3 regions of the Pseudoalteromonas mucoides genome follow, and region 3 is predicted to be linked to each of the others. Evidence: predicted binding sites of a transcription regulator. Region 3 holds the regulator's gene; each other region holds the start of a gene.

Region 1 (10,127 bases), on a different contig from region 3:
GATTAGAAATATTTACGCTATTAGTATTGTTTACACCAACATTCTGGCGAGGATAGTTCAGACTTTAGGGTTATCGCTGTTCTATCTCTATTTAGGTTAATATAAATACTCTATTATTTAGAATGTGGTGAAAGGGAATGCCGAAGACGAAGTTGCAACTTAATTTAGAAAAGCTCGGTAAAATTACTGCGGGAACACTTGTCGATGTTGAAATACTGACACCTACAGACAGCAAGCGAGTTAAAACTGAATTTGTAGGGCTTCTAAATAATCGTTTTATTGTCCTAAATTACCCATCAGTCAGACGTTTACATAATGCAGGCGAATATCTCAAGGATGGTGTAGTGCTTATCATTCGAGCTGTACTTGAAAGTGGTGGAGGGCAGGTTATTGCCTTTCGCCAACAAGTCATGTCTGTTGCATCACACCCCGCCAGGCTAATTTTTTTAAACTTTCCGACTCAAGTACAACTGTTTAGTTTGCGTTCACACACCCGTATACCGACTTTATTACCTGCAGAAATTAAACTAAGTGATGAACGCCAGTGGCTAGGGGTTATTAAAGATATCTCTGCGACAGGAGTCATGTTTGAAATTAAAAGCAAAGAAGACTTATCCAGCCTAAAAAACACTCAGTGCAATATCTTACTTGATAAAGAGAATAAGGGGATGAGAGAGTTTAGTGGGCAAATATGCAGTGTTCGTAGTTTAGCGACTCAGGTGCAGTTTGGTGTGCAGTTACATGCAAGTGAAGATGAAATGAAAAAGTTTATGAAAGATCACTTTATCGACCTCTCCGTGTTAGAACCTTTGGTTTAAAATGTCTTTGTTGATATTCGCTATTTTGCAACAAGCGGGTGAATATCTTGAAATTAGGCATTTAACTTTCCCCTTTATTATCGCTATATAATAAATTAGCTATTAATTATCAGGTGGTTATAGTTCCTATTTGATATTTAATAATATCGATTAATTTATTTTTTTATGCTTCATTCGTATATTTAACAATCCTCTTTCAACTTTAAAAAATCATAGACGTAGATTTTGTATCATCCCAGAACATTCTAAGTGTTTGATTTTAAATTGAATTTAATTTTTCTTGTTGTTGCTGTTGCAAAAAGGCAACAAAAATACCTACCAAAAATGACGAAACAATCAAATGCTAATCTTAATCACTTGATATTAAATGTGTTTTTAATGTTGGCATTGAAGTTGTAATAGTCATATTACAACAAACGAAACGCGAGTTAATCGCAGCCATAACTTGAAGGAATATAATTATGAACACGTTAAATAAAACATTAGCACTAATCGCATTAGCTTCGTCATCAGCTGCATTTGCAGGGACAGACTTTGATACGTTGGATATCGATGGCAGTGGCGCAATCAGCCAAAGTGAAGCGTCAGTAGATACTGAGTTACTAAGCAAGTTCGCAGAGCTTGATACTGACCAAAATGGTGAGTTATCAAAAGAAGAGTACTCAAAAGCTTAATTCTTTTGCAATGGAATGTTGAAAAGGATTTCTTAAATATTTAAAACGGCAATGAAAGGAGCTTAGTAATGAGTTCATTTAGCAAAGCAATAGCACTTATAGCGATAACTTGTTCATCATCTGTATTTGCATTTGAGGCATTAGATTTTAACACCCTAGATGTAAATGATGATGGTGCGATTAGTTTGGTTGAAGCCAAAGAAGATGCTGAGTTATTTAATCAATTTGCACAGCGTGATGCTGACCAAAATGGTGAGTTATCAAAAGAAGAGTATTCAAGAGCATAACTGAGTTTATCCTGAGTTGCCAAAGACAACCTAAGTGGGCAAGGAGCTCACGATAAAGGATAACAAGGACAGTGATACTAAATTTTACGCATTTTTTTGATAGTACATTGAAGGATTATATTATGAATACATTAAACAAAACATTAGCACTTATTGCACTAGCATCTTCATCTGCGGCTTTTGCAGCTGTAGATTTTGATGAGCTGGATATTGATGGTAGTGGGGCACTTAGCCAGCAAGAAGCATCAATGGGTGGCATTACATCAGCAACATTTTCCGAGCTTGATACCGATGGCAACGGTGAATTATCAAAACAAGAGTTTGATAACGCATAAGTTTAGGCTGTGCTTACTCGAAATGGATTTTACCCTAAACTAAAGCAGCCAACCCCGGGCTGCTTTTTTCATATCTAATACGCAAAGTATACAAGGTCACTGAACGAGTTTATTATCATGGTAGTTTGACTACACATGGAAGTAAATTATGTTTGAATTTTTAGCTTATGCCCAAGCCACCTCAAGATGCAGAATTCAGCGTTTCACAGGGGCTTAATATCAAGGCGTTACTTTGCAAGAATGGTCATCCCTTTTAAGAAGTAACAACGATGGGAGTAAGTCCCTGTGAAGCGCCCAAAGGGTTGGTTTAAAAGCGATTTATACTGCGTTATTGATTTTAACAAGGGAACAACCATTATTTGCAATCAATGCCTTGCCTAAATCGCTTTTAATTCCAACTGAAACTCGCATCTTGAGGTGGCTTGGGTATATACTGCAATTATCGCAAGTATTTGGATTGTAATTGGTGTTTTTACAGTCGCTAAACTCTACCCTAGTTATAGCCATAATAAACAGTTTTGCAGCGAGCTTGGCGCAGCAGGAAGTGCGACAGAAAGATTATCTCCCCTTATAAATAACTACCCTTTAGGCATACTTTTTTGCGCTTTTGGTTGGTATGTCATTAATCTTGAAAATGCACCTATATTAGTTGTTTTAGTGGGCTGGCTTTCTATTGTTCATGGTATAGGAACTTGGGTTGCTGGGTATTTCCCAATGGATGCAAACCCTTATACTGAATCACCTACTGTAACTTGCCAAATCCATTCTTGGGCCGGGTTAGTAATGTTTTTGTCGCTATTGATCGCGCCAATTTTAATCGCGATAAGTGATTACTTACCCATAAGCTTTAGAGTATTTTCAGCCAGTACTGTTTTCGTCACTTGTTATTTTAGCTTCAAGCTAACTAAAGCATTTAAACAGCGCACAAATGCTGGGACTTATCAAAGGTTAGCATATGGTGTGCAGTTGATTTGGTTAAGCGCTTTTTCTTTAGTGATATAAATTTAAGGAGTTTTAATGTCTGAGTATAGTGCGAAAGTGACTTGGTCACGCGGTGTTAATGAATCGTTTATAGATAATAAATATAGCCGAGGTCATCAGTGGCAGTTTGATGGAGGAGCTAACGTTGAAGCCTCGTCATCGCCACATATTGTGCCTTTACCTTATTCAGTTGCTGCAAATGTTGACCCAGAAGAGGCTTTTATAGCCTCACTTTCGAGTTGCCATATGTTGTTCTTTTTATCCATCGCTGCAAAAAAGCGGTTTGTGGTTGACAGTTATATCGATAATGCTGTTGGAGTAATGGAAAAAGGGGCTGATAACCGTATGGCCATGACTGAGGTTGTGTTAAAGCCGTGCGTTAAGTTCTCTGGCGAGCAAGCAACAGTCGAGCAGCTTGAAAAAATGCATCACCAGGCACATGAACTTTGTTTTATCGCAAACTCGGTAAAGACCAAAGTAACTATTGAGGTTGTTTTGTAAAATAAAGTGCAGTGATTTAAATCACTGCTTTCGCTTATTTGCAACAAACCTTACGGTTTACACAAATACGCCGAATTAATTTGTAGGTTTTATAAAAATAAATTTAATAGTTCAATTTAATCAATATGTTAAAATATTAAATTAATTTAATAAACTTTCTCAAAAAATGCTGTTCAGCAAGCGTTTATCTCTATTTTAGTTAATAAAACCATTTTAATTATCCCTTCTTCAATACTGTGTCTTTTTTATTAAATCTAACCAACTGAAAATAAATGCTTTTATTTTTGTTGGGAGAGCGGTGTTGCTAAACAGCAACACATTTTTTAGTGAATAGTCGTTATTATTGCTGGTTTTTACCTCAACCATATGTTTTAAAAGGTTTTATTAATCTTGGCATCGAAGTTGTAATACTTAACTCGAACGAAACGAAAACGTGGTTAAGCTTTTAATCGCATCGTACATAAACTTTGAAGGAAGATTGATTATGAACACATTAAATAAAACCTTAGCACTTATCGCACTAGCTTCTTCTTCAGCGGCATTTGCTGCTACAGACTTCGATACGCTTGACGTAGATGGTAATGGCGCAATAAGCCAAAGCGAAGCATCAGTTGATGCTGCATTAATGAGTAAGTTTACAGAGCTGGATACAGACGGCAACGGTGAGCTTTCGAAAGAAGAGTTTTCAAAGGCTTAATAGAGCCACAGGGATCTTAGAAAAGGATTTCCACTCTTACTAATTTATGCATTAACAGATAGAAACTGAAGGAATTTTATTATGAACACATTAAATAAAACATTAGCACTTATCGCACTTGCATCTTCATCAGCCGCTTTTGCTGGCACAGACTTTGATACTTTAGATGTTGATGGCAGTGGCGCAATTAGCCAGCAAGAGGCATCTGTTGATGCCGCTATTTCTGCAAAATTTATGGAACTAGATACTGACCAAAATGGTGAGCTTTCTAAAGAAGAGTTTGCTAAAGCTTAATGGTTGCGAACCGAATGTTTTTTGCGAGTAAATTCTGAGTTGCCCAAGACAACCTAAATAGGCAAGGAGCCTATGACAAAGGATAGCAAGGACTGAAAACCCCTTTTGATAAAACAGTGAAGGAATATAAATATGAAAACATTAAATAAAACATTAGCACTTATCGCGCTTGCATCTTCATCAGCAGCGTTTGCTGCAACAGATTTCAACACCCTAGACGTTGATGGTAATGGTGTAATTAGTCAAAGCGAAGCCGCGGTAGATGCAAAGTTGATGAGTCAATTTTCAGAGCTTGATACTGATGGCAATGGTGAGCTTTCAAAACAAGAGTTTTCAGAAGCTTAATGTGAGTTTTATTCGCACAATGGATCTCTGAAAAGGATTTCTTACCTTTATTTTATTAGGATACAAATTATGAAACATATTAATACAACATTGGCTATTATCGCTCTTGCTTCTTCATCTGCTGCTTTTGCTGCCGTAAGCTTTGATACATTCGATACTGATGGCGATGGCGTAATTAGCCAAAAAGAAGCTTCAGTGAATGCGCAGCTTGTTGAGATTTTTTCGGCTTTAGATACTGACCAAAATGGTGAACTTTCAAAAGAAGAGTTCTCTAAAGTACAGTAGTACTGTTTAATAATAGAAAATACGGTAATTTCACTTCATATACGTTAAAGCAGCTTTACCTTATAAAATAGGCAAAGCTGCTTTTTATGTTTACAAGAAAATGGCGCTAACTTGGAATAGCTTTTCAACGACAGTGATATGTTTCTTGTCGATTAAGAACATAATAACGTGGTCGCCAGAATGGATGATGGTATCGTCGTGGGCAATGAGTACATCGTCGTTTCGTACAATGGCGCCAATGGTGGTGCCAGCAGGGAGTTTTATGTCTGCAATAGCGCGACCAACAACTTTTGAGGTGTGTTCGTCACCATGGGCTACCGCTTCAATTGCTTCTGCAGCACCTTTACGCAGTGAATAAACATTAACAATGTCACCACGGCGTACATGAGTAAGCAATGCGGAGATTGTGGCTTGCTGCGGCGATATCGCAATGTCTATTTCGCCACCCTGTACTAAATCAACGTAAGCACCACGCTGTATTAGCACCATGGTTTTTTGTGCCCCCATGCGTTTTGCTAACATGGCTGACATTATGTTTGCTTCATCATCGTTTGTTACTGCGATAAATACATCAACCTGTTCAATGTGCTCTTCAGAGAGGAGCTCTTGATCTGAAGCGTCACCACAAAATACAACGGTGTTGTCGAGTAATTCTGATAATTGTTCGGCGCGTTCCTTACTGCGTTCAAGCAGTTTTACACTGTGGTTTTTTTCAAGCGAGCGGGCGAGTCCTGCACCAATATTACCACCACCTGCGATCATAATTTTTTTGTATGAGCGCTCAAGCTTTTGCAGTTCGTTCATTACTGCGCGAATGTGTTTGGTTGCGGCAAGGAAAAATACTTCATCGTCAGCTTCAATCACGGTGGTACCTAATGGCTTGATGGCTTTACCTTGGCGATAAATAGCCGCTACGCGTGTCTCAACATTAGGAATATGCTCTTTGAGAGCTGAAAGTGCATAGCCGACCAGCAAGCCACCGTAATACGCTTTTACTGCCACTAATGACAGCATGCCATCGCCAAACTGTAATACCTGTAATGCGCCGGGGTAATCGATTAAACGGCGAATATACTTAGTCACCAATTGCTCAGGTGCAATATAGTGGTCAACAGGTAAATCGTCGTTTTGGAATAGCTTTTCACGGTACTTTAGGTATTGCTCAGAACGAATGCGGGCAATTTTCGTGGGTGTATTAAAAATACTGTAAGCCACTTGGCAGGCTACCATATTGACTTCGTCTGAGCTGGTTACCGCAATGATCATATCGGCGTCTTCGGCACCAGCCCTGCGTAATACATCTGGGTGTGCGCTGTGGCCAGTAACACCTTGTAGGTCGTACTTGTCTTGTAACTCACGTAAGCGGTTGCCATCTATATCAACAACCGTTATTTCGTTTTGTTCACCGACTAAGTTTTCAGCGAGTGTGCCGCCTACTTGCCCGGCGCCGAGTATGATTATTTTCATTATTTATCTTATGACTGTTTTTTTACAAGCTTGGCATAATAAAACCCATCACTTTCGCCTGGTAGTAATTGTAATCCAGGGTTTGTGGCGGTGTCGTTATTATGCAAAGGTATATGCTCAACATCTGTGTTATTTGCTAAAAATTTAGCAACTTGCTGTTGATTCTCTAGTGGTAATACTGAGCAGGTTGCGTAAATTAATGTGCCACCTGGTTTTAATAAAGGCCAGATGCTATCTAAAATATCACCTTGTAGCGCCGCCAAGTCGTTAATATCTGACGCACGACGTAGCCATTTTATATCTGGATGACGACGGATAACGCCGGTCGCAGAGCAGGGTACATCTAATAAAATGCGGTCAAACTGCTGCTCATCCCACCATGTATGAGGCTGCGATGCGTCTGCACATTGTAGGTCTGCACCTAAACCGATACGCGTTAAGTTTTGCTTTACGCGTTCAAGGCGGGTTGCATCGCTATCAAGGGCAAGCACATCGGCGTCGGCGAGCTCTAAAATATGGCAGGTTTTACCGCCAGGCGCTGCACAGGCATCAAGTATATGCTCATCATCTTTTGGATCTAATAAACGTGCAGCTAATTGAGCTGCCGCATCTTGTACTGAACAAGCACCAGTATCAAATTCAGGCAGTGAGAATACATCGCGCGGCTTATCAAGTTTAATTCCATCGACAAAATCTGGGTTTACTGTGTGCTCAATATCATTTGCGCTGAGCATCTCACTGTATTGAGCTGTACTGTATTGCGCTTGATTCACACGCAACCACATAGGAGCTTGTAGCTGATTCGCCTCTAAAATATGCTCCCATTGTTCAGGGTAGGCCTCTTTAACTTGCTTGATAAACCAGTTAGGGTGATTGTATAAACACACAGGAATTTGTTTGGCTTTTTCTTCAAGCTCGGCTTGTTGGCGTTGAAAGCTACGTAAAATTGCGTTAATTAGCCCTTTTAAACCAAGTGCCCGCAGTTGCGCTAAAGCATTAACAGTTTCGCTAATTGCGGCATGTGGTGGAACTCGCATGTGTTGTAGTTGGTAAATACCTACATACAACAAAAACTGGAATATACGGCGCTTTCCTTTAAGTGGTTGCTCGACCAAGTGTTGGCAGTAATTCTCTAAACTCGGCAGGTAACGCAACACGCCATAGCAAATTTGCTGTAATAGAGCTTTATCTTTAGGCGATAAACCCTGGCTTGCAAAAGGGAGCTCTTGGTTTAGAGATGCGCCCTTATCTACTACGTTATATAAAGTTTCTGCGGCAAGCGCACGTACGTTTGGAACATTACTCATTATTTTCGCCTAAGACGCTGTCTGGAGTAACCCAGTCACTGCGACCGTTTAAAAAGTCTGTAACAGTCATTGGTTTTTTACCTTGTGGCTGTAATTGGGTTATTTTTAGCGCGTGTGTGCCACAAGCGACTACAATACCGTGTTTGTCACTGTTTAAAATAGTGCCCGGCGTACCTTGTTGCTCAACCACATCGGCTTGATAAATTTTTACTGTGTTCTCGCCCATTTTAGTAAAGCAGACAGGCCAAGGGTTGAAGGCACGAATATTACGCTCAATTTGTGCAGCGTCCATTGTCCAATCAATATTAGCTTCGTCTTTTGATAGCTTTTTGGCGTAATTGGCTAGTTCGTCATCTTGTACTTGTGGGGTTATCTCGCCATTAGCTAACTTTGCTATTGTCTCGATAAGTGCCGTTGGGCCTAACTCTGCAAGTTTAGTATATAAACTCGCACTGGTTTCAGTAGCATCAATAGGGCAGCGGCTAATGTGCAGCATATCGCCAGTATCTAGCCCTTCGTCCATTTGCATTATGGTGACGCCAGTTTCATCATCGCCGGCCCAAATAGCACGCTGAATCGGCGCTGCACCACGCCAGCGTGGTAAAATTGAACCATGCACATTTAAACAGCCAAGGCGTGGCGCCGCTAAAATTGCTTTTGGAAGTAATAGTCCGTAAGCAACGACGATCATGATATCTGCATTTAAGCTGCTTAATTCACTTAATGCATCATCACTTTTTAATGATGCAGGCTGAAATACAGGTAAGTCATTGGCTAAAGCAAGCTCTTTTACTTCACTGGCTTTGAGTTTTTTACCGCGTCCGGCAGGACGATCTGGTTGACTATAAACACCAACAATTTGATGTTCAGAATCAATAAGAGCTTGTAAATGGCGCGCAGCAAAGTCCGGCGTGCCAGCAAAAATAATGCGAAGTGGTTTTGTCACTGAGTTTTCCTAAGGTGCTTATTACTGTGCTGCAAATTTAGCTTCTTTTTCAAGCTTTTTACGAATACGTTGACGCTTTAATGGTGATAAGTAATCAATAAACAACTTGCCTTTAAGGTGATCAAGCTCATGCTGAATACATATAGCTAAAAGCTCATCGGCATCTAGACTGTATTCTTCACCTTGTTCATTAAGCGCGGTAACTGTAACGGTTTCTGCACGATCTACTTTTGCGTAAGAATGCGGTACTGATAAACAGCCTTCTTCACTCACTGTTGCGCCATCTTGTTTGGTAATAACAGGGTTAATTAAAACCAGCGGTTCGTTGCGCTCTTCTGATACATCGATCACCACAATACGTTGATGAATATCAACTTGTGTTGCTGCTAGTCCGATGCCGTTTTCGTCATACATAGTTTCCAGCATGTCTTTGACAATTTGGCGAACTTGGTCGTCAACTTGTGTAACGTCTTTTGCTATTGTACGTAAACGCTCATCTGGAAATCTTAAAACTTCTAACCTAGCCATAGTAACCTTTTCACTTGTGCATAATATAGGGTATTGTATGCTCTTATTTTAGCCATTCGCGTTCACCTTTAACAGGTTTTGGTTAATAATAATGAAAAAACACCACAAGGAAGCCAAATGAAATACCCATTTTTAGCTGCATTGCTTACATTAAGCACTGCTTTTTCGTCTTATGCGGACGTTCTATCTATAAAAAAAGATGCGCCTAAACAATATGTTGTAAAAAAGGGTGACACTTTGTGGGATATTTCTGCTATTTATTTGAGCGAACCTTGGCTATGGCCAGAGCTTTGGCAAATGAACCCACAAATTAATAACCCACACCTCATTTATCCCGGCGATGCACTCTCTTTAATTTATGATGAGCACGGAAATCCTCGATTAGTTATTAATAGCGGTTATAAAAAGCTTTCTCCGCAGGGACGTATAACGCCTAAAGGTAAAAATGCAATACCGACGCTACCATTAGAATTACTGAGACCGTATTTAACTTATGAGCAAGCAATTAGTGGTGATGATATTGCTGATAAGCCATACATTTTAGGTGCGAACGAAAATACAAAAATGAATACCAAAGGGCATATTGTGTATGTTAAAGGGAATTTAAAACAACATGAAAGCTATGCTATTTATCGAAAAGGAGAGGCTTATACTGACATAGA
Region 2 (10,127 bases), on a different contig from region 3:
TAATACGCGATTGATACTGATACGCTAATTTAGATTTTTCCGGCGCGAGTAAATGCTGACTCAGTAAAGTAACGATAGTGCCTACAAACAAGCCCACAACAATAAATAACATTGAAGTACGCGGGCTAGCAGGCATTACTTTTTCTAAAATAGTTGGCGCATCACTAACTTGAGCAATTAACTGATAGCCAACTCTTGGCACTGTGCGAATAAAATGGGTTGTTTTTTGATCATCATGCAAACTTTTACGCAATTGTGTGACTAGTTGGCTAACCGAATTATCGCTCACTACCACATCAGGCCACACAGTATCCATAATGGTATCTCGCGAAACAGCTTGCCCTTGATGACTAATCAACAGCTTGAGCAACAATAACTGCTTAGCTTCAATAATGCACCACTTACCCGCCACCTTAATTTTTAACGCGGCAAAATCAATAAGTACATCATTGAGTAATATCTGTTTTAGCTCAGCTTCGGACATCGTTTAGTTTTTACACAAGTTAATCTATGGTTAAATATGCGAATAAAGCGTATTATATACAAATGCGGTACATATTAGCACAGCCGTTTTCTGTGTTCTTATTTTATAAGTAGTTATCACAGCTCATTTTTCTCATGTTGTTGGCGTTGGGTCATCTATGACAATAAATATTACAAAATTTGTTAACATAATACTGATTTATAGTGCATTTTATGCGCTACATGGAGCGGCTAATAATACCCCGCAAACCGAGCTAAACCAGTTAGAAACCATACAAATTAGGGGCTATCATGACAGCGCTGTCAGATCATTGCTAGATAAACGTGACAATCAATCTATTATAGATGCTATTAGTGCGCAAGATATCGGGAAATTTCCTGATAAAAATGTCGCAGAAGCACTCCAAAGGGTGACCGGGATCTCCCTATCAAGAGCTCAAGGTGAAGGTGAGCGAGTGGGTGTACGTGGTACAACACCAGAACAAAATCGCACCTATTTAAATGGTCAATCTATCGCATCGGCAGACTGGTGGATTTCAACGCAACCTAACCGTGGCTTTAATTACACCTTATTACCTGCTGAACTTGTTGCCTCCTTAGACGTTTACAAAACACCGCAAGCAGATCATAACGAAGGTTCTTTAGGGGGGACCGTTAATATAAAAACGCAACGCCCTCTGCACATAAACACCAACCAATTTGTAATTAATGCTCAGATGCAATACAACGATTTATCCGGTGAATTCGATCCACAATTTAGTGCTTTTTATAACTGGAAAAACACAGCTAAAGATTTGGGCGTGCATATTACACTTACCCGAAACCAGCGCTCATTACGCCGAGACGGTTTAGAGTCTTGGGGATGGCATGAACAAAATTATAATCAGAATAATGATGGTACTCTTAGCCCAACAAACAACGAAGCTGCAGACATAACTAATGTCTGGACGCCTGGGGGAGGTGGTTCAGCATTATTTAAGCAACAAAGAGAGTTAACCAGTGCGACTTTAAGCGTTGAATATCAGCCCAATCTTGATTGGAATATACAGCTTAATACTTTATATTCAGTACTTGATGCCGATAATAGTAACCAAAACTTTTTGTGGCAACCCAGCAGCGTTTTTGCTCGTGGCGGTCATATTAGCGAGCACGAAATTATTGATAACACGTTAGCATACGCCCGCTATTCGCAGGTGCCAGAGCAAAACACACAAAGTTTACCCTTTAGTACCGCGATGGAAGCTATTTGGCGTGATTCGCAAATTGATACCAGCAACGTGCATTTAATTGCCACCCAACAAGCAAATCTGTGGCAAAACCAGTATCAAATCGGCTTTACCAAAGGCGGTGGTGGCTCAAAACAAGACTATACGTCGCAGTTTTCTGCAAATACAGCCTTTACTGTAGATACCCGCGAACATAAAAATATTATAGCTAACTACGACACCTCTCCACTAGATGCCTCACAATGGCAGCTCACAGAGGCGCGCAACGACAGCCAAGACTCGAACGATCAGGAGTTTTATTTACAAGGCGATTTTGAACGAGCTGTTGACCATTCAATTATTAGTGCCGTTAAGTTCGGAACTAAATACCGTGATCATCAGCGTGACTTTATCAGGTATCGCTCAGTAAATGGCGCTTATGATGGGTTAGTAAAACAACTAGATTGGACTTTAGCTGATTATCAAGGCACTTTCCCTAGCGGCTTTTTGACAAATATTGGCAGTCAAGACACGCTGAAAAAATATAGCTATGTAGATATCAGCAGATTATCAGACGACTTCAATAACATTAATTTTGAACAACAAGAAGAAAAAGCCAGCCGTTTTGATATTCAAGAGCGTACTTTAGCAGGTTATGTAAAATTAATGCTCGAAGGCCAAGACTACCGCGCCAACCTCGGAGTAAGAGTGGTTAATACACAACAAAACTCAGGCGCCTACAAGCGAATTGCAACCACACCACAACAAGAGCTGTTTATCTGGCAACAGCACGATAAAAATTACCTTGATATTTTACCCAGCGTAAATATCAACATAGACCTTTCTGAAAATTTAATCACCCGTATTAGTGCTGCTAGAGTCATGTCACGACCACAATACAATCATTTAATGCCCTCTACAAACTACAATGTCACGCAAGCACAAGGCCAAGGCGGTAACCCAGATTTAGATCCATACCGCGCTAATCAGTTTGATTTTAGCCTTGAATGGTATTTTGATGATGCAGCTTTACTTTCAATGGCGTTATTTAATAAAGACGTTGAATCCTTTGTCGAATTTAAGCGAGCTATCGAACAACATGAGAGCATCGACATGGCCATTGATCGGCCGATAAATGGCAGTGGTGGTACAATTCGAGGTGTAGAGCTCAGTTATCAGCAGGAATTATTTTATGGTGTAGGCTTAATTGCCAATTATACCTTTGTCGACGGCGATCGTACTGATAGCTTAACAGGACGAAAAAACTATGTACCTGGCACCTCAAAACACACCATAAACTTAACCAGTTATTATGATAATGATTGGCTCAGTGCTCGCCTTGCCTATAACTATCGGACTCAGTTTGCCACCGGTGTAGGTGAAGCTATGATGGACGATTTTGGTCAGCTTGACGGTAACCTCACATTTAAAGTGACAAATAGCCTCGATGTTGTACTTGAAGCAATCAACTTAACTAACTCAATCACCTATGTTTATGAACGTAACCAATACGCGCCAACGGGTATTTACGAAAATGGCCGACGCTTCTACTTTGGCATACGATATAGCCATTAATCTTTTCAGATTGCCTATTAAACGCATATTTTAGTTTTACAGGTACATCCTGATATACTGCATTGATAATTAAAAACAAGCGAAGGAAATTTTCATGTTAAAAACTAGTTTAGCATTGGCAATTGGGCTTTCAAGCTCTCTTGCGATTGCAGCAACGCCTCTTACAGTTGAAGACATTCCAAAAATTCAATCAGTAATACAAACAAGCGTTAGTCCTGATGGCGACAGCGTTGCATTTACTCGTTCTGTACCTCGTGAGCTTTATGTTGATGAAAATGGCAGTAATTACAGTGAACTTTATGTTGTCGATGATGAAGGTGTTGAGCGCCCTTTCATTACAGGCTCTGTCAGCATTAAAAGCATTCAATGGTCAAACGACAGCAAAACCATCTATTTCTTAGCTAAACTAAAAGACGATAAGTTCACTGCATTGTACCAAATTCCGGTTGATGGTGGCCAAGCACAAAAAGTGTTGTCATTAAAAGGCACGTCTATTTCAAGCTATCAGCTTAGCCCTGATAATAATCAGTTAGCCATTTTAGCGATGCCTGCTGCCGATAAGTCTGATAAAGAACTAAAAAAACTGGGCTTTAAAGCTGAAGTCTATGAGCTTGGTTTAAAAAACAAGCAGCTGTTTATTGTTGATTTGGCAAAAGCCGACAAACCACTCACCCCGAATGCTCTAAACGTAGAGAACTACGTGAGTGATGTTAACTGGGCTGCAAATGGTGAAAAGCTCTTAGTTAAAACACAGCCGACTGCTTTAATTGATGATAAATACACAAAATCAATGTGGCATTTATTTGATATTGCCAGTAACCAAGTGACTCTATCGTTTAAAACAGAAGGTAAGCTCGGCGATGCAGAACTCTCACATGACGGTAAATACATTGCCATTTTAGGTGCAGAGGATAAACACGACCCGGCAACTGGGCGTTTATATATTGCCGATACTAAAACAGCCAAAATTACTGAGTGGTTACCTAATTTTATGGGCCATGTTGCTGATATTGAATGGTCGAATAAACGTAACACCCTTAACTTTATCGCCAACGTGGGCACCGAAAGCTTCGTTGCAAGTATAAAAACCGGTTCAAATAAATATAAAAAGCTGGTTAAAGAAGGTAAGTTTATTGCATCTAATCTGAGTATTTCTGATTCAGATAAAACCATTGCACTTCGTGGTAATACAGCTAAGCACCCAAATGAAGTATTTATTGTACGCAGTAAAAAAGCCAAACGATTAACTGATTCAAACGAATGGTTTAACGATAAGCGTTTTGCAAAACAAGAGACTATATCTTTAAAAGCTCGTGATGGCGTTGAGATTGATGGTGTACTTGTATACCCACTTGATTACAGTGAAGGTACTCGCTACCCGTTAATTATGTCTGTTCATGGTGGTCCTGAAAGTCATGATAAGAATGGTTGGATAACGAATTACTCGCGCCCAGGTCAAATGGGGGCAGCACGTGGTTATGCAGTATTTTATCCTAACTACCGTGGTTCAACCGGTAAAGGGGTTGAATACTCTAAGCTTGGTCAAAACGACTATGCTGGTAAAGAGTTTGATGACTTGGTTGATTTTAAAAACCACCTTGTTGACATGGGCTTAGTAGATACTAAACGTGTAGGTATCACTGGTGGCTCTTATGGCGGTTATGCATCTGCGTGGGCAGCGACTAAACTGACTAAACATTTCGCTGCAAGTGTAATGTTTGTAGGCGTTACAAATCAGTTATCTAAATTTGGTACTACTGATATTTCAAATGAAATGAACCTAGTACATGCGCGTTCATATCCATGGGATAAATGGCAATGGTACTTAGAGCGCAGCCCAATATACTGGGCGGGGCAATCTGAGACCCCATTATTAATTATGCATGGTAAAGATGACCCTCGTGTACACCCTGCGCAATCAATGGAAATGTACCGCTACATGAAGGTACAAGGTAAAGATGTACGCTTAGTTTATTACCCTGGCGAAGGCCATGGGAATCGCAAAGTTGCTGCACAATACGATTACAGCTTACGTTTGATGCGCTGGATGGATAACTACTTAATTGACGGCAAAAAAGACATGCCTGAATTTGAAATTGACCATGCAGCTAAACTCAAAGCAGTAAAAGATGCTAATAAGTAATCGCTAAGCTTACTTATCCTAAGGCCAGCCACTGTGTTGGCCTTTTTCATTTAAGCCTGTAAATTTTACATTTCAACCTCCTTCCACCCATTAGTTGAAATCACCTTTTCATTATAAAACAGTATGTTAAAAACTGGCTTGTCACTTGCTTCTGTATTTTGTAAATGAGCAAAGCAAGGAAACATCATGAATATTTTTGAAGCACTACGTCACGATCACGATAAGCAACGTTCACTTGTCGATTCACTAATAGAAACACACGGTGATTCGCCAAAACGACAGAAACTAATGGACGACTTAAAAACCGAACTAGAAGAACATGCTAAATTTGAAGAGCGCTTTTTCTATAACCCATTAATGTGTGATGACTTAACTCAAGATAAAGCACGCCACAGCGTTGCTGAACATCATGATATTGATGAGTTAGTTGAAGAACTTGAGCAAACGGATATGAGTTCACCTGCATGGTTAGCGACAGCCAAAAAACTGCATCATATTGTGCATCACCACCTTGATGAAGAAGAGCAAGAGGTATTTCAATTGGCAGGTAAGGCGTTAACGCAACACCAGAAACAAGTGTTGGCTGAAAAATACAATAATGCTATGCATTAGTTAGCCCTTTTAAACAAAGCCGCGTATAACGCGGCTTTTGCTGTTTTTATTTTACAGTGAATTTTACATCTTGATCGCGTAATAAATAAAGCGCAAAACATGCAGCCCACATTGGCCATGCGGCAAAGAATAATAAGTTATTAAAGCCATCAATATATTGTGCATAAGAAGACAGTGTTGATGCGCCATGCATTAAAAATATCACCCCGTAGGTAATGCGCTTTTTAATACCCGCCATAAATGCAAAAACCAAAATCAGTTGCAACGCGCCCAATATATAAGCCACCGTGTCATTTGAACCACTAATGCCATAAAAGTGTTCAAAAATACGTGTGCTATGTCCGGGATTTACGAACTTATCTAGCGTCCACATTAACATCACTACAAATACGCCTAAACGTAATGAAAACAGAGACCACTCAAGGCGATTTTGAGTATCGGTTGTTAGTGCTTGTGTCATTATATATCCTTTGGGGTTTTTGCTATTAAAAACAACAAGACCGAAAAGCACCGCTTTTCTTACAAAAATAATTAAATAAAATTAACTACATATTTTTTGAAAGTATTTTTACACCTTGAGGGTCTCATTCAACGTATATATACACAAACCAACTCAAGCGAGGAGGTTGAGTATTAACTAATTACAGTGAGATGATTTTGAAATACGCATTTTTAGCACTCAGCATTTGTGTCAGCTTTGCAACATTAGCAAAAGCGAATAGCGATATAGAAGTGATACATGTTTCGGCAGATAAATTAAAAGCAAACCCGCTGTCGCCCAAGGATGCCTCAGTGAGTGGCCCTTTTGGTGATGATCTTGCTTTGATTGATATAGCCAGAGCAATCACACCTATTAATAGTGATATGATTGAGCAACTCAATATCTCTACACTGCAAGATATATTAGCGGTAACACCAAATAGCTATGCAGCTAGTGGCTTTGGAGCTTCAAGTTTGCCTACTCTTCGCGGCCAATTGGGTGAACTTTATCAAGATGGTGTACGCAGACAAGCAGGTAATAATGGATTCGGTATACCCGTGTCATTCAATGCAATTGAACAAATTGATGTTGTCAAAGGTGCTCCCCCTGTTTTATTTGGCAGTAGCCAACGTAATGGTGGTTTCGTCAATTTACATTCAAAAACACCTAACATTCAATCATCACAAGGGAAAGTTGTTCTTTCTGCAGGACGTTGGGACCAATACAGTGCTCAAGTCGATTACTCGGCCCCCATTGTTGAAGGTGAAAGCGGTTTTAGAGTCAGCGCAGAGCACATAGATAATGGTAGTTATTACGATTATTCTGGCTATGAAAGTGACAGCCTATTTGCTGCTTTACGCTTTTTACCTGATGATAAAACCAGTTGGGATCTTAACTTTGAATTATACCAAGTAGATTATACCGATAACGCTGGCATAAACCGCCCAACGCAAGCATTGATTGATGATGGCCTGTATATTACCGGACAAGGCGTACAACCCAATGGCAGTACAATCGCAGGTGCTAATGCTGTTGTGTCTCCAACGGGGCAAGTTGTTATACCACGAAGCCAAGTGTTAACCGACCCTGATAATATTAATAATGCGACGACGTATTTACTGCACAGCACCTACAAACGCCAATTAAATGATAAAACATCAATTAAAAACATTACCTATTTTCAACACCTCCAACGAGAAGGTATTGCGCAAAACAGTTTTGTCGAAATTATAGATGGTGCAGACACGGCGCAGAACAGGACCGAGTTAAATTATCAGTGGGATCAAGATCAGAGCACTATTTTTGCATTTGATGTTCGCTACAACAAAGTCAAAGGCTATAGTCAATTTACCACCGAGGCAGACTTACCCATTGATTTAACAGGCCCAATTGAAAACCGTCGTATCCCTTTAACTGAGGAACAACAAGCGCGTTTAGTTGAGCTTCGCCCAGGTGTGTTTGTCTCCCCAGGCGGCCAGTATGATTTAAATAACGATGGCCGTGGCGACTTTTCACTATCAGATACAACTAATTCCACCAGCTGGCAAACCGGCATAGCCATACAGCATGATAGCCGATGGACTAACACTCTAAGCACCAATGTAGGTTACCGTCTTGATTATTATGATGTTAAAGCAAGTGATCCTATTGCACCACTAGGACAGGTTGCTGCAAGCGACACAATTGATGAAATTTTACATTCTGCTCAAGCAAGTATTAATTATAAACTTACCCCAGAACTGACCAGTTATATTACAGCAAGCTATAACCAAGCTACCTCTAATAGTATGGCTGGAGGCACAGTACTTGGTAGCGATAACAAAATTAGTGATCAAAATTTTGCCACCGACAACACCCTTGCTGAAGTCGGATTAAAGTACTCTCCCGATGATAGCGCTTGGTACATTGATGGCGCACTATTTAATCAACGCCGTAGCTTACGCAACCGCGACGGTAGTAATACCGGTATTCGGACTCAAGGGTTTGAAGCACAGGCTTTTTACGATACAGCTGCTTATTGGTTTAGCGTAGGCTATAGTTACATTGATGCACGCTATGACAATTCGGCCAGTAGCCAAGATTCTAGCCAAGTGGCCGATGCATTTGATAACTCGCGACCTGATATTATAAATGGTACATCAATAGGTGCACCTAACTTTGCATCTTTTGCGCCTTCAACACAGCGCGTACAGGGCATTCCAGAGCAGTCTGTTAGTTTTAATGGTGGGGTTTCAATTACCGATAATTGGGATGTCGGCCTTGGAGGCATATACACAAAGAGTTACCCATTGGATTATTTAGCAACAGTTTATATACGCGATCAATATACATTAAACGTAAATAGCCGTTATTCATTTAATGAGCAAACATCATTACGTTTGGATATTTCTAATGTAACCAATCAAGATAATTGGCGTCCGGTATTTGAAGGCGGTTATTTTGGTTCAACCTTGGTTTATCCCGAGTTACCGATTCATGCAAAACTTACATTTCAACATAACTTTTAAAAGCGAGTGCACATGTTAAAGAAATTATTACTACTTATTATAGCCTTGCTTGCTGTAGGGTTATTTTTTCATTTTGATTTACACCAATTACTTACCTTAGATGGCCTAAAAGGTTCAATGGAGCAATTTAGTCAATGGCGAGAACAATCTCCTTTGCTCGTTATCGGCGGCTTTTTCTTATTATACGTCGCGGTCACTGCCCTATCATTACCAGGCGCTGCAATTTTAACTTTAGCTGCGGGCGCTTTATTTGGCTTGGTTGAAGGCCTACTCGTTGCTTCATTTGCCTCAACACTTGGCGCGACTCTAGCATTTTTAGTATCTCGTTACTTATTACGAGATACAGTAAAAAAACGCTTCCCTGAGCGTCTGGATGCCATTGATAAGGGCGTTGAAAAAGAAGGCGGCTTTTACTTATTCACATTGCGACTCGTGCCTGTCTTCCCATTTTTCTTAATCAATTTATTAATGGGTGTTACAGCTATTAAAGCATGGACATTTTACTGGGTAAGCCAACTAGGTATGTTGGCAGGTACTTTTGTATATGTTAATGCGGGTACACAGCTAGCACAAATAGACAGTTTGTCGGGCATTTTGTCTCTGAATCTTATTTTATCTTTTGCATTATTGGGTATCTTTCCTTTTATCGCTAAAGCAATTATTAACTCTCTAAAAAAACGTAAAGTTTATAAAAACTATAACAAGCCAAAACAGTTTGACCGTAACATGATAGTTATCGGCGGTGGTGCAGGTGGTTTAGTAACCAGTTATATTGCAGCAGCAGTTAAAGCAAAGGTTACCCTAATTGAAGCCGGTGAAATGGGTGGTGACTGTTTAAACTATGGTTGTGTGCCAAGTAAAGCGATTATTAAAAGCGCTAAAGTCGCTGAACAATTTAAACATGCAGATAAGTATGGCTTAGAAAGTAGCACTGCAGAGTTTTCATTCAAAAAAGTGATGGCCCGCGTACATCAGGTAATTGCTGATATCGCCCCGCACGACAGTGTTGAGCGCTATACAAAATTAGGTGTTGAAGTACTTAAAGGCTACGCCAAAATAGTTGACCCATGGACCGTCGAAATTAAACTAAATGACGGTGGTACACAAACGTTAACAGCTAA
Region 3 (10,127 bases):
TCATCCATGGCGATTGAAATTGACTCACAGTCTTCATCCATTAAGTCACGAATAATTTTATCTGGTGGGTTAGTCAAAAGCGTTGTTAGTGACATAGCCCCGAGAAAACAATTATGTTTATCTACAACGTATAGATCATCGGTGCCTTCAGGCAGCTCTCCGCGTAGGCGTAAATAACGAAGCACCACATCAATAGTAACATCAGGACGAATTGTTACTGTGTCCGTATTCATTAGGGCACCAGCAGAGCGCTCTTGATATGAAAGTGCCTGAGTTGCACGTTCTCTATCTTGGGTATCCATAGCTCCAACAACATCTTGGTAGACGGTGTCTGGTAAACTACGTAACACCTCCCCAAGATCATCATGGCTCATGTCTTCTGTTGCCGCAGCTATGTGCTCCGGCTCCATTTGCGCGATGATACCTAATCGTACGTCTTCAGAAAGCTCCTCTAAAACATCACCTTGAACATCAGGATCAACTAATTGCCAGAGTAATTTACGGATCTTATGCGGGGATGATTCGAGTAATAGTGCTGTGTCACAAGGAGCTGTTTTTGCCAACATTCGCCTAACTTGAACAAATTGACCACTATTGAGTGACTTGGTCACTTGTTTTAGTTGTTGTAGTGGGTAATCTTGTTCAAAAGCTTCAGGCATTGGCGTCCTTAGGTTACAAATTTTATTGGGTAGGGCGATAGCAAAGTAGACTTTATATACTTGCTTATCTTTATTCAGTTTAACGCAATTTTAAAAATAAATCGCTATTCGTGCTCGTGAAAACGTTGTTCGATTAGCTCACCAATGGCCTCTAGTGCAGGCTTGGCATCCGGTCCTTCGCATACGACTTTAACTTCTTTGCCTTGACTGCTCTCAAGCAACATTAAAGCTAAAACGCTGTCTCCAGCGGCTTGTTTATCGTCTTGGTATAGGGTAATCGTCGCATCGAACTTCAGCGCGAGCTGGGCTAAAACGCTGGCAGCTCGTGCATGTAATCCTAACTTATTCTTTATTAAAAAAGTGTCTTCTAAATGCATATCAAAGCCTGTAGCAGGTATTATTCTTGTTCACGGTGGCGGATTTTTACATTGCTATGACTCATTGCAAAGCTCTCACCTATAGTTTGTGCTAGATAAACAGATCGGTGTTGACCACCAGTACAACCAATTGCAATTGTGAGATAGCTGCGGTTATTGCGCTCTAAATGCGGTAGCCAGGTTTGCACAAATGTTTGAATTTGCCATGTAAACTTCTGCACAATACTGTGGCTAGCTAAATAATCTTTTACTGGTTGATCTAGGCCTGTTAGTGGCTTTAGCTCAAGCTCCCAATGTGGGTTTGGTAAAAAGCGTGCATCGAATACGTAATCAGCTTCTTTAGGAATACCGTGCTTAAAACCAAAGGACTCAAAAGTGATAATCAACTTTTTATCTTTTTTTCCTAAGATTTTTTCGCGAATTGATTCAGCTAGTTGATGAACGCTTAAGTCAGTAGTATCAAGGATAAAATCAGCACGCGTGATCAATACATCAAGCAATACTTTCTCTTGCTTGATAGCCAAATCAAGGGGTAAAGAGTCTAAAGATAATGGGTGTAAACGGCGCGTTTCTGAAAAGCGCTTGATCAGTGTTTGGTCGTCACTGTCTAAATAAAATAAAGTCGGGTTTGCAAAGCCAGGTAAATACTCAAGGATGTCATTAAACTCTTCCTGTTCTTTTGGCAGATTGCGCACATCAATACTAACGGCTGTTTTATCATAGTTATCAGAAACGCTTCGTACGAGTGAAGGCAGCAAGTTCACAGGAATATTATCAACACAATAATAACCCAGATCTTCTAATACGCGAAGGGCAACAGATTTACCAGAACCCGAGCGCCCACTGATGATAATTAACTCCATGTAATGACTCCTTCACTTTCTTATGACTGCTCGACAATAACTTGGTATAAGTCGTGGTCTGATTTAGCGCTACGTAATTGTTTACAAAAATCTTTATCGTTAAGTTTATCAGCAATTGTGGCCAAGGTCTTTAAATGAAGTTGACTCTCACCATCAGGTACGATGAGTGCCACAAATATATCAACAGGACGATTATCAATCGCATCAAAATTAATGGGCGTTTCACTCACTAGTATCAGTGCTAATGGTGTATCAACACCAGTCATTCTACCGTGAGGTATAGCAATTCCACGGCCAATACCCGTGCTTCCTAGTTTCTCTCGATTAAGTAGCGAGTTAAGAATTTCTTGTTCTGAAAGGTGAGGGAGTTGTTCATGAGCCAACTGGCTAATAAATTCTAAAATTCGTTTTTTGCTATTAAAAAGGACCGCAGCTTTACTGCAGTCCTTACAAGTAAGTGAACTTAGTTTCATAATATTAGTGTCGAGCGTGCTTCTCTTTGTGTTTGATAACTTGACGGTCTAGTTTATCTATTAGGGCGTCAATCGCAGCGTACATGTCTTGGTGTTCTGTTGAAGCAAATAAATCAGCACCACTGAGGTGTATTGTGGCTTCTGCTTTTTGGCTTAGCTTTTCTACGTCTAAAATGACGTGCACGTTGTTTATATGATCAAAGTGCCTTTCAAGCTTTGCAAACTTATTGTGTACATAGTCTCTAAGTGAATCGGTAATTTCTACGTGACGACCAGTTAAATTCAGTTGCATAAGCATTTTCCTTCTTTGTTTTTTTACGCCTTAAATCAAGCTCTTTCTTTGATTTGACGGTGGAATAGCCAGTGACTCGCGATATTTTGCGATTGTACGTCTAGCTACTTTGATACCTTGCTCTGCCAATATATCTGCAATTTTGCTATCACTCAATGGTTTCGCTGAGTTTTCTGCGCTAATTAATTTTTTGATTAATGCGCGGATCGCTGTAGACGAACATTCCCCACCGTTTTCAGTGCTTACATGACTTGAGAAAAAATATTTTAACTCAAAAATCCCTCTTGGGGTGTGCATGTACTTTTGGGTGGTAACCCGTGAAATGGTTGATTCATGCATCTCGACCATTTCAGCAACATCGTTTAATACCATAGGGCGCATTGCCTCGGGACCATGTTCAAAGAATCCTTGCTGCTGTTTAACGATGCAGTTGGTTACTTTGAGTAATGTGTCATTACGGCTTTCTAAACTTTTTATAAACCACTTTGCTTCTTGCAAGTGGGAGCGAATAAATTGGCTGTCGCTACTCGATTTAACCGAGCGAGACATAGCTGCATATTGGCTGTTTACTCTAATTTTAGGCATGCTATCGGGATTTAACTCAACAACCCAACGGCCTTTGATTTTCTTTACTGAGACATCTGGAATAACGTATTCAGATTCTTCACGTACAATACTATCCGCAGGCTTTGGGTTTAGACTGTGGATGAGTGTCATCACTTCTTTAAGCTCATCTTCCTTAAGCTTAGTCTTTTTCATCAAAGTTCGGTAGTCGCGACTGGCTAATAAATCGATATGTTCAGTTAAAATCATTTTTGTTTCGCTAATCCAAGGAGTTGCGGGGTCAAATTGATTTAGTTGAATACATAAACATTCTTGCAAGCTGCGTGCGCCAATACCAATTGGGTCAAACAGTTGAATACGTTTTAGAACCGCCTGAACTTCATCAAGCTCAATTTCTTCTTCGTTATTATCTTTATTTAGGCTTTCAGCAATGTCTTCACAGCTTAAGGTTAAAATACCTGAGTCGTCGATAGCTTCGACAATGGCAATCGCAATCGCCTCGTCGGTCGGACTAAATGGGGTTAGCTGTAACTGCCACATAATATATTCATGCAAGGTTTCGGTTGAAGCCCCTTGATAAATAGATTCATCTTCAGGCATCGGGCCTGATGAGCTGGCAGGAGCGGCGCTCATGTACTCATCCCAGGTCACATCCATAGCCATATCGTCACTTACGGTGTCTTTATTAAGTGCTTCACTGCTTTCTTGTTCGTATTCGCTTGGTGTCTCATCGGCAGAAGCACTTACTGTGACGTCTTCGGTATCTTGTTTTTGTTCATTTTTGCCAGCCGTTTCGTCACTAAACTCTTGCTCTTCAACTTCAAGCAATGGATTGCTGTCGAGTGCTTCTTGAATTTCTTGCTGGAGATCCAATGTACTTAGCTGCAATAAGCGAATTGCTTGTTGCAGTTGTGGAGTCATTGTAAGTTGCTGGCCCATGCGCAGCTGGAGTGATTGCCTCATTTATCTCTAACAATCCTTTTATTGTGTTGTCATAATTTAGTTTAGCAGATAGTTAGCTGAGCGTTGCTTTATAGCCTAAATTGCTCACCCAGATATACATCGCGAACTGTTTGGTTGGCAAGTACATGCTCAGGAGTTCCTGATGCAATTAACTCCCCATGAGAAACAATGTAGGCTTTTTCGCAAACATCAAGGGTTTCTCTTACATTGTGGTCGGTTATAAGTACGCCGATACCACGGTTTTTAAGGTGCTCGATAATCTTCTTTATATCTAACACTGAAATGGGATCAACGCCAGCAAAAGGCTCATCTAACAGAATAAATTTAGGATTTGCGGCTAAAGCGCGCGCAATTTCAACTCGACGGCGCTCACCACCTGACAATGCCATACCTTGGCTGTCGCGAATGTGTTGAATGCTAAATTCATCAAGTAGGCTATCTAAGGCTTCTTCACGGGCTGTTTTGTTTAGCTCTTTACGGGTTTCTAAAATCGCCATGAGGTTTTGGTAAACGGTCAATTTACGAAAAATAGATGACTCTTGTGGTAAATAGCCAATTCCTAAGCGAGCACGGCTGTGCATGGGTAATAATGTAATATCGTTATCATCAATACTAATTTTACCTTTATCGCTGGGCACTAAGCCAACAATCATATAAAAAGTAGTGGTTTTGCCTGCGCCATTAGGGCCTAGCAGACCAACAATACTCCCAGCGCTAACTTCTAAGCCAACACTTTTTACAACTTGGCGGCCCTTGTAGCTTTTTGCTAAAAACTCGGCTTTTAATGTACTCATAGCTGGCCTTTTGATTTTTTGCTATCGACAGGTACTAAAATTGTATGCACGCGGTCATTTGAGTCTTCGCCTCTTTCAGCACTTATTAGTTGCTGTTCCATATCGTAGGTGATGCTTTTAGCGTTAATTTTTTGTCCTGCTTGGGTTACTTTCGCGTTGCCAATTAAAGTTAACAGGCGCTTTGCTACATCGTAACGAACTTCGTCAGCACTGGCGCTCATTAGGGTGCCATCGGCTTGTTTTTCTTCAAAGTATGCAGGTTTGCCAGTGGCCACGAGTAGCTGTTTGTTATCGCCTAAGTCTTCACGTTTATGTACTTCAAGGCGATCTGCTTTAATACGGCGGTTACCGTGGATAATTTCAACGTTTTTTTCAAAAATACCGACATTAGATTTAAGTTGAGCTTGTTGTTTATCGGCGCTGATTGAGACCTGATCGGCCGGTGGCATTGTATCTTGGGCAAAGCTCGAATATGCAATGAATAAGCTTGGTATTATAAGTAGGTTGGCAAGTTTATTGGTCATAATATATGGTTCGCGTATGGTTAATTAGTTCAATTACTTCGGCTTTTAAATCGGCTTGTAATCCGCGCCCAGTAATTTTTAAATTTGGGCCGACTAACTCGACTGGTTGCTCTGAACTCATGGTTTGAAGTTCAATATCAACTTGAATGTTATCGGCATTAATATGGTCTATCATGGCATTGTTTGTGAGGTTTTTCGCCGTCACATTGCCTTCTAAAACCAGCTGGTTATTTTCATACAATGTGGCTTCTGCTGCATTAATTTGCCACATTTGTTCTTGATTGTATAAAGTGAAAATAGGCTCTTCAAAGTAAGTGAACCCTAACTGCTGATATAATTCCATTTTTGCAGCGGTGACTTTGTGGCTTATTTTACCTTGCTCATCAAAGGCTGTTTGTTTTAAAGCCACAGCGGTGTAATCGGGCTTGGCAATAACATCTTCTTCAACGAGCTGCTCTATGTTTGTTTGGTTAAAATATGGATACCAAAGCCAAACCATACAGCTTATAAATAATACGCTTAAAACTAAACGCGCACTATTCATGAGCTGGTTCCTTCGCTGGTTAGCGATTTTTCGTTTTCAAGCATTAATAAATCAGTGAGCTCTCTTACAGCGCCAAACCCACCCGGTAGCATAGTGGTATAATGCGATACGCGTTTGATTAACGGGTGTGCATCGTTCACCGCTACTGCAAAGCCAACTTGCTCCATAACAGGAAGATCAGGGCCATCATCGCCAATATAGGCGATTTGCTCATCGGTTAAGCTCAGTTTATCTTTAAGCTCTTGATAGGCTTGCAGCTTATTTTCTTGGCCTTGATAAATATGTTGTACTGTTAGGCTAGTCATTCGCTGCTGAACTATCTGTGAATGACGTCCAGTGATAACAGCAACATCAAAACCGCTGTTGATTAGCGCTTTGATGCCAAAACCATCTTTGGTATTAAATGCTTTTAATTCTTCGCCTTGATTACCTAAGTAAATTCGACCATCAGAAAATACGCCGTCAATATCACAGATAAGCAATTTAATTTTTTTAGCGCGGGTTTGAGCATCTAAGCTCAGTGGCTGGTATAAGTCAGCAAATTGCATTTATAACACTCCTGCTTTGAGCAAGTCTTGCATATTTAGTGCACCAATGGGGTGACGATTTTCATCAATGACAATAAGACCGTTAATACGTTTACGCTCCATAATATTAAGCGCTTCGGCGGCAAGCATGTCCGCAGTTGCCGTGGTACACGAACGTGTCATGACTTCACTGATAAGTGTGCTATGTATATCGATACGTTGCTCTAAAATACGACGTAAATCACCGTCAGTGAACAAACCATTAAGTTGGCCAAGGTTGTTTACAATTGCTGTCATGCCTAGGCCTTTGGCTGACATTTCTATTAAAGCGTCTTTAATGCATTGGGTGTCTTTAATAATAGGCGTTGAGGCGCCATCATGCATTAAATCTTTTAAGCACAGTAATAAACGTTTGCCTAAACTGCCGCCTGGGTGTGATAGGGCAAAATCGTCGGCTGTGAAACCTCGTGTCTCAAGTAGGGCGACGGCTATTGCATCTCCCATTGCAAGTGTTGCTGTGGTGCTGGCTGTTGGTGCAAGGCCAAGAGGGCAAGCTTCTTTAGATACTTTAATGCATACATGAGCATCAGCCCAATTTGCCATTGACGATGTTGGGTTGCTGGTCATTGCGATCATTTTAGCGCCAATGCGTTTAATCACTGGGATTATATTGAGCACCTCACTGGTTTCGCCAGAATTAGATATCAGCATGACTACATCACCACGGGTGATCATACCTAAATCACCGTGGCTCGCTTCACCAGGGTGAACAAAAAAAGCCGGTGTACCGGTGCTTGCTAATGTAGCAGCAATTTTATTGCCAATATGGCCCGACTTGCCCATGCCGACAACGATAATTCGGCCTTGGCATTGATACATCAACTGACAGGCCTGGTTAAAGTTTTCGTCTAGGTATTGAGCTATATCAACAAGGGCTTGACGTTCAATATCAAGTACTCGTTTTCCTTGTTCAATAAAATTTAACTGCGTCATTGTGTTGTCCAATTTATTCGGTATTAAGCTACTTGGCTAAAAATATAACCTTGATAAGCAACAAACGCGGCTAATAATAAGCCACCTTCAACTCTATTAATACGGCGCGCCCCACGAAAACTCAAGGACATAGCGATTAATGCGATGGTGGCACCTATCATAATTAGCGCGTCACGGTTTGCCGCAGACGGGTCAATTATCGAAGGATTTATAATCCCCGCTAATGGTAAAACGGCTAGTAAGTTAAAAATATTAGAGCCAACAATATTACCCAATGCTAAGTCGTCTTCGTTTTTTAGTACCCCTGCAATACAAGCTGCAAGTTCAGGCAAGCTGGTACCGATAGCAATAATAGTCAAGCCGATGACTAAATCGCTTAAACCAAAATACTTTGCAATATCAACAGCTGAACCAACTAAAAAGTGAGAACTTAAAGGCAGTACGACCATGCCGACGACGAGCCAAAATAGTGCTGATTTAGTTGGAACATTATCTGGCACATCTTCACAGGCTTCACTAACAAATGGGTCATCGACTTGGTTTTTAGCGCGAATCGAAATGATGATAAGCCCAGCAATAAAAACAATAAATGCAATTAGTAGCGCAATGCCTTCGGCAAATGAAAAGTAGTTATCTGAAAACACATACCAAGCAGCAACCGAAATAAGTAACACCAGCGGCATTTCTCGCTTGAGTGTTGTTGAAGATACCGAAAGCGGGCGCAACAGTGCCGTAATACCTAATACCAACAAAATATTAGTGATATTTGAACCGACTGCATTACCAACTGCAGTATCCGTTTTACCGGCAAGAGCAGCGGAGGCCGACACCATCATTTCAGGTGCTGATGAACCCATAGCAACAACGGTTAAACCGACTATTAAAGTCGGTACGCCGAAATTTTTTGCCAGGGCTGCAGCACCATAAACAAAGCGATCTGCGCTCCAAACAAGTCCAGCAAATCCAAGAATTAAAATGACAAAAGAAGTCACCATTACATTACGCCAATTATTCAATATCAGATTGCAGTAAATAGTAACAAAAGCCAACCTGAAAGTATAAATAAAAGAATCAGGTCTATATCTCAGTAAGTCGTTATTTTTAGCTTAGAAAAATTTATTTAAGGCTAGGTTAAGTCAGTGTTAGCAAGGCTTAGGGTGTTATTACATAGAATATTACAAAATTTTACGATTTGTTTTTTCCATCTTTGCGTAAAAAGCCTTAAAATAGGGGAAGTAGTGAAAATAGAAATGGAGAGCGACTTGTCGCAACCAATAGTAGAAATCAAGGATGTAAGCTTTTCACGGGGCGATAGAAGCATATATAAAAATATGAGCTTTAGCGTTCCGAAAGGCAAGATCACTGCCATTATGGGGCCCAGCGGTATTGGTAAAACTACCATGCTGCGTTTAATTGGTGGTCAATTAAAACCCGATAGCGGCACGATTTTGTTTGAAGGTGATAATATCCCAACTATGACGCGCAAAGAGCTTTATGCAGCGCGTACCAAAATGAGCATGCTATTTCAAAGTGGCGCATTGTTTACCGATATGTCTGTTTTTGACAATATCGCGTTTCCGCTTAGAGAGCACACCCGCCTTAGTGAAGATTTAATTCGCCTTGTTGTGTTAATGAAATTACAAGCTGTGGGTTTACGTGGCGCACAAGACTTAATGCCGTCAGAGCTTTCTGGTGGTATGGCTCGTCGTGCTGCACTTGCTCGCTCTATTGCTTTGGACCCTGAGCTTATTATGTACGATGAGCCGTTTGCCGGACAAGATCCAATCTCTATGGGTGTGCTGGTTAAACTAATTAAATCACTGAACCAAGTACTTGGATTATCATCACTTATTGTTACTCATGATGTAACAGAAGTAATGAGTATTGCTGACCATGTAATCATTATTGCCGATCAAGGTGTCATAGGTAGTGGCTCACCAGAGCAAATGCGCAACCATGAATCGCCATTAGTACAGCAGTTTTTAAAAGGGCTTTCAGATGGGCCTGTACCGTTTCATTTCCCGGCTCAGCCTTATAATGACGAGTTGCTTGGAGGGCGTAGCTGATGTTTGATTTATTTCAAAAGCTAGGTCATAAAACATTGGGTCGATTTGCTGCACTTGGCCGCTCAACGCAAATGTTGATTGGTGCACTGTGGAATCTACCTAATTTCAGAAAAGGCACACCACTGCTTATTCGCCAACTCTATATGGTGGGTTCGCAATCATTACTGATTATTATGGTATCAGGTCTATTTATTGGTATGGTGCTCGCGCTGCAAGGCTACACCGTTTTAGTGGGTTATGGTGCAGAAGACAGCCTTGGGCCACTTGTTGCATTGAGTTTACTCAGAGAGCTAGGCCCTGTTGTTACGGCTTTGCTATTTGCCGGACGAGCAGGAAGTGCACTTACTGCAGAAATTGGTTTGATGAAAGCGACCGAGCAGTTATCGAGCCTTGAAATGATGGCGATTGATCCGCTTAAGCGTATTATAGCTCCTCGCTTTTGGGCTGGTTTTATTAGTATGCCACTGCTGGCGTTAATCTTCTCAGCG

Evidence for each region. Region 3 encodes sigma-54, which starts transcription at its own class of promoters, with help from an activator protein. Its sites were predicted from a motif close to GTTGGCACGNNNNTNGNNT; they were not measured.
Region 1: AAEU30_RS19890 (EF-hand domain-containing protein) is a predicted target of sigma-54. The motif match lies at 3,986-4,004, and genes of this name have one in related genera.
Region 2: AAEU30_RS17265 (hemerythrin domain-containing protein) is a predicted target of sigma-54. The motif match lies at 5,539-5,557, and genes of this name have one in related genera.

The regions. Positions count from the first base shown of each region.
Region 1 covers NZ_JBMMUC010000023.1:8,714-18,840, reverse strand. The annotation lists gene AAEU30_RS19925 (TrkH family potassium uptake protein) at 1-56, shown strand, start outside; gene AAEU30_RS19920 (flagellar brake domain-containing protein) at 138-818, shown strand; gene AAEU30_RS19915 (EF-hand domain-containing protein) at 1,280-1,492, shown strand; gene AAEU30_RS19910 (calmodulin) at 1,561-1,779, shown strand; gene AAEU30_RS19905 (EF-hand domain-containing protein) at 1,902-2,114, shown strand; gene AAEU30_RS19900 (DUF998 domain-containing protein) at 2,532-3,116, shown strand; gene AAEU30_RS19895 (OsmC family protein) at 3,132-3,596, shown strand; gene AAEU30_RS19890 (EF-hand domain-containing protein) at 4,081-4,293, shown strand; gene AAEU30_RS19885 (EF-hand domain-containing protein) at 4,375-4,587, shown strand; gene AAEU30_RS19880 (EF-hand domain-containing protein) at 4,720-4,932, shown strand; gene AAEU30_RS19875 (EF-hand domain-containing protein) at 5,002-5,217, shown strand; gene trkA (Trk system potassium transporter TrkA) at 5,308-6,684, opposite strand; gene rsmB (16S rRNA (cytosine(967)-C(5))-methyltransferase RsmB) at 6,693-7,991, opposite strand; gene fmt (methionyl-tRNA formyltransferase) at 7,984-8,937, opposite strand; gene def (peptide deformylase) at 8,959-9,465, opposite strand; gene AAEU30_RS19850 (LysM peptidoglycan-binding domain-containing protein) at 9,583-10,127, shown strand, end outside.
Region 2 covers NZ_JBMMUC010000017.1:17,017-27,143, reverse strand. The annotation lists gene AAEU30_RS17280 (winged helix-turn-helix domain-containing protein) at 1-484, opposite strand, end outside; gene AAEU30_RS17275 (TonB-dependent receptor) at 642-3,263, shown strand; gene AAEU30_RS17270 (S9 family peptidase) at 3,358-5,406, shown strand; gene AAEU30_RS17265 (hemerythrin domain-containing protein) at 5,593-6,018, shown strand; gene AAEU30_RS17260 (hypothetical protein) at 6,065-6,478, opposite strand; gene AAEU30_RS17255 (TonB-dependent receptor) at 6,676-9,006, shown strand; gene AAEU30_RS17250 (dihydrolipoyl dehydrogenase family protein) at 9,019-10,127, shown strand, end outside.
Region 3 covers NZ_JBMMUC010000013.1:13,809-23,935, reverse strand. The annotation lists gene mgtE (magnesium transporter) at 1-659, opposite strand, end outside; gene AAEU30_RS14580 (HPr family phosphocarrier protein) at 764-1,036, opposite strand; gene rapZ (RNase adapter RapZ) at 1,057-1,899, opposite strand; gene ptsN (PTS IIA-like nitrogen regulatory protein PtsN) at 1,920-2,372, opposite strand; gene hpf (ribosome hibernation promoting factor) at 2,377-2,664, opposite strand; gene AAEU30_RS14560 (RNA polymerase factor sigma-54) at 2,695-4,191, opposite strand; gene lptB (LPS export ABC transporter ATP-binding protein) at 4,260-4,985, opposite strand; gene lptA (lipopolysaccharide transport periplasmic protein LptA) at 4,982-5,509, opposite strand; gene lptC (LPS export ABC transporter periplasmic protein LptC) at 5,499-6,053, opposite strand; gene kdsC (3-deoxy-manno-octulosonate-8-phosphatase KdsC) at 6,050-6,601, opposite strand; gene AAEU30_RS14535 (KpsF/GutQ family sugar-phosphate isomerase) at 6,602-7,573, opposite strand; gene AAEU30_RS14530 (calcium/sodium antiporter) at 7,597-8,568, opposite strand; gene mlaF (phospholipid ABC transporter ATP-binding protein MlaF) at 8,824-9,639, shown strand; gene mlaE (lipid asymmetry maintenance ABC transporter permease subunit MlaE) at 9,639-10,127, shown strand, end outside.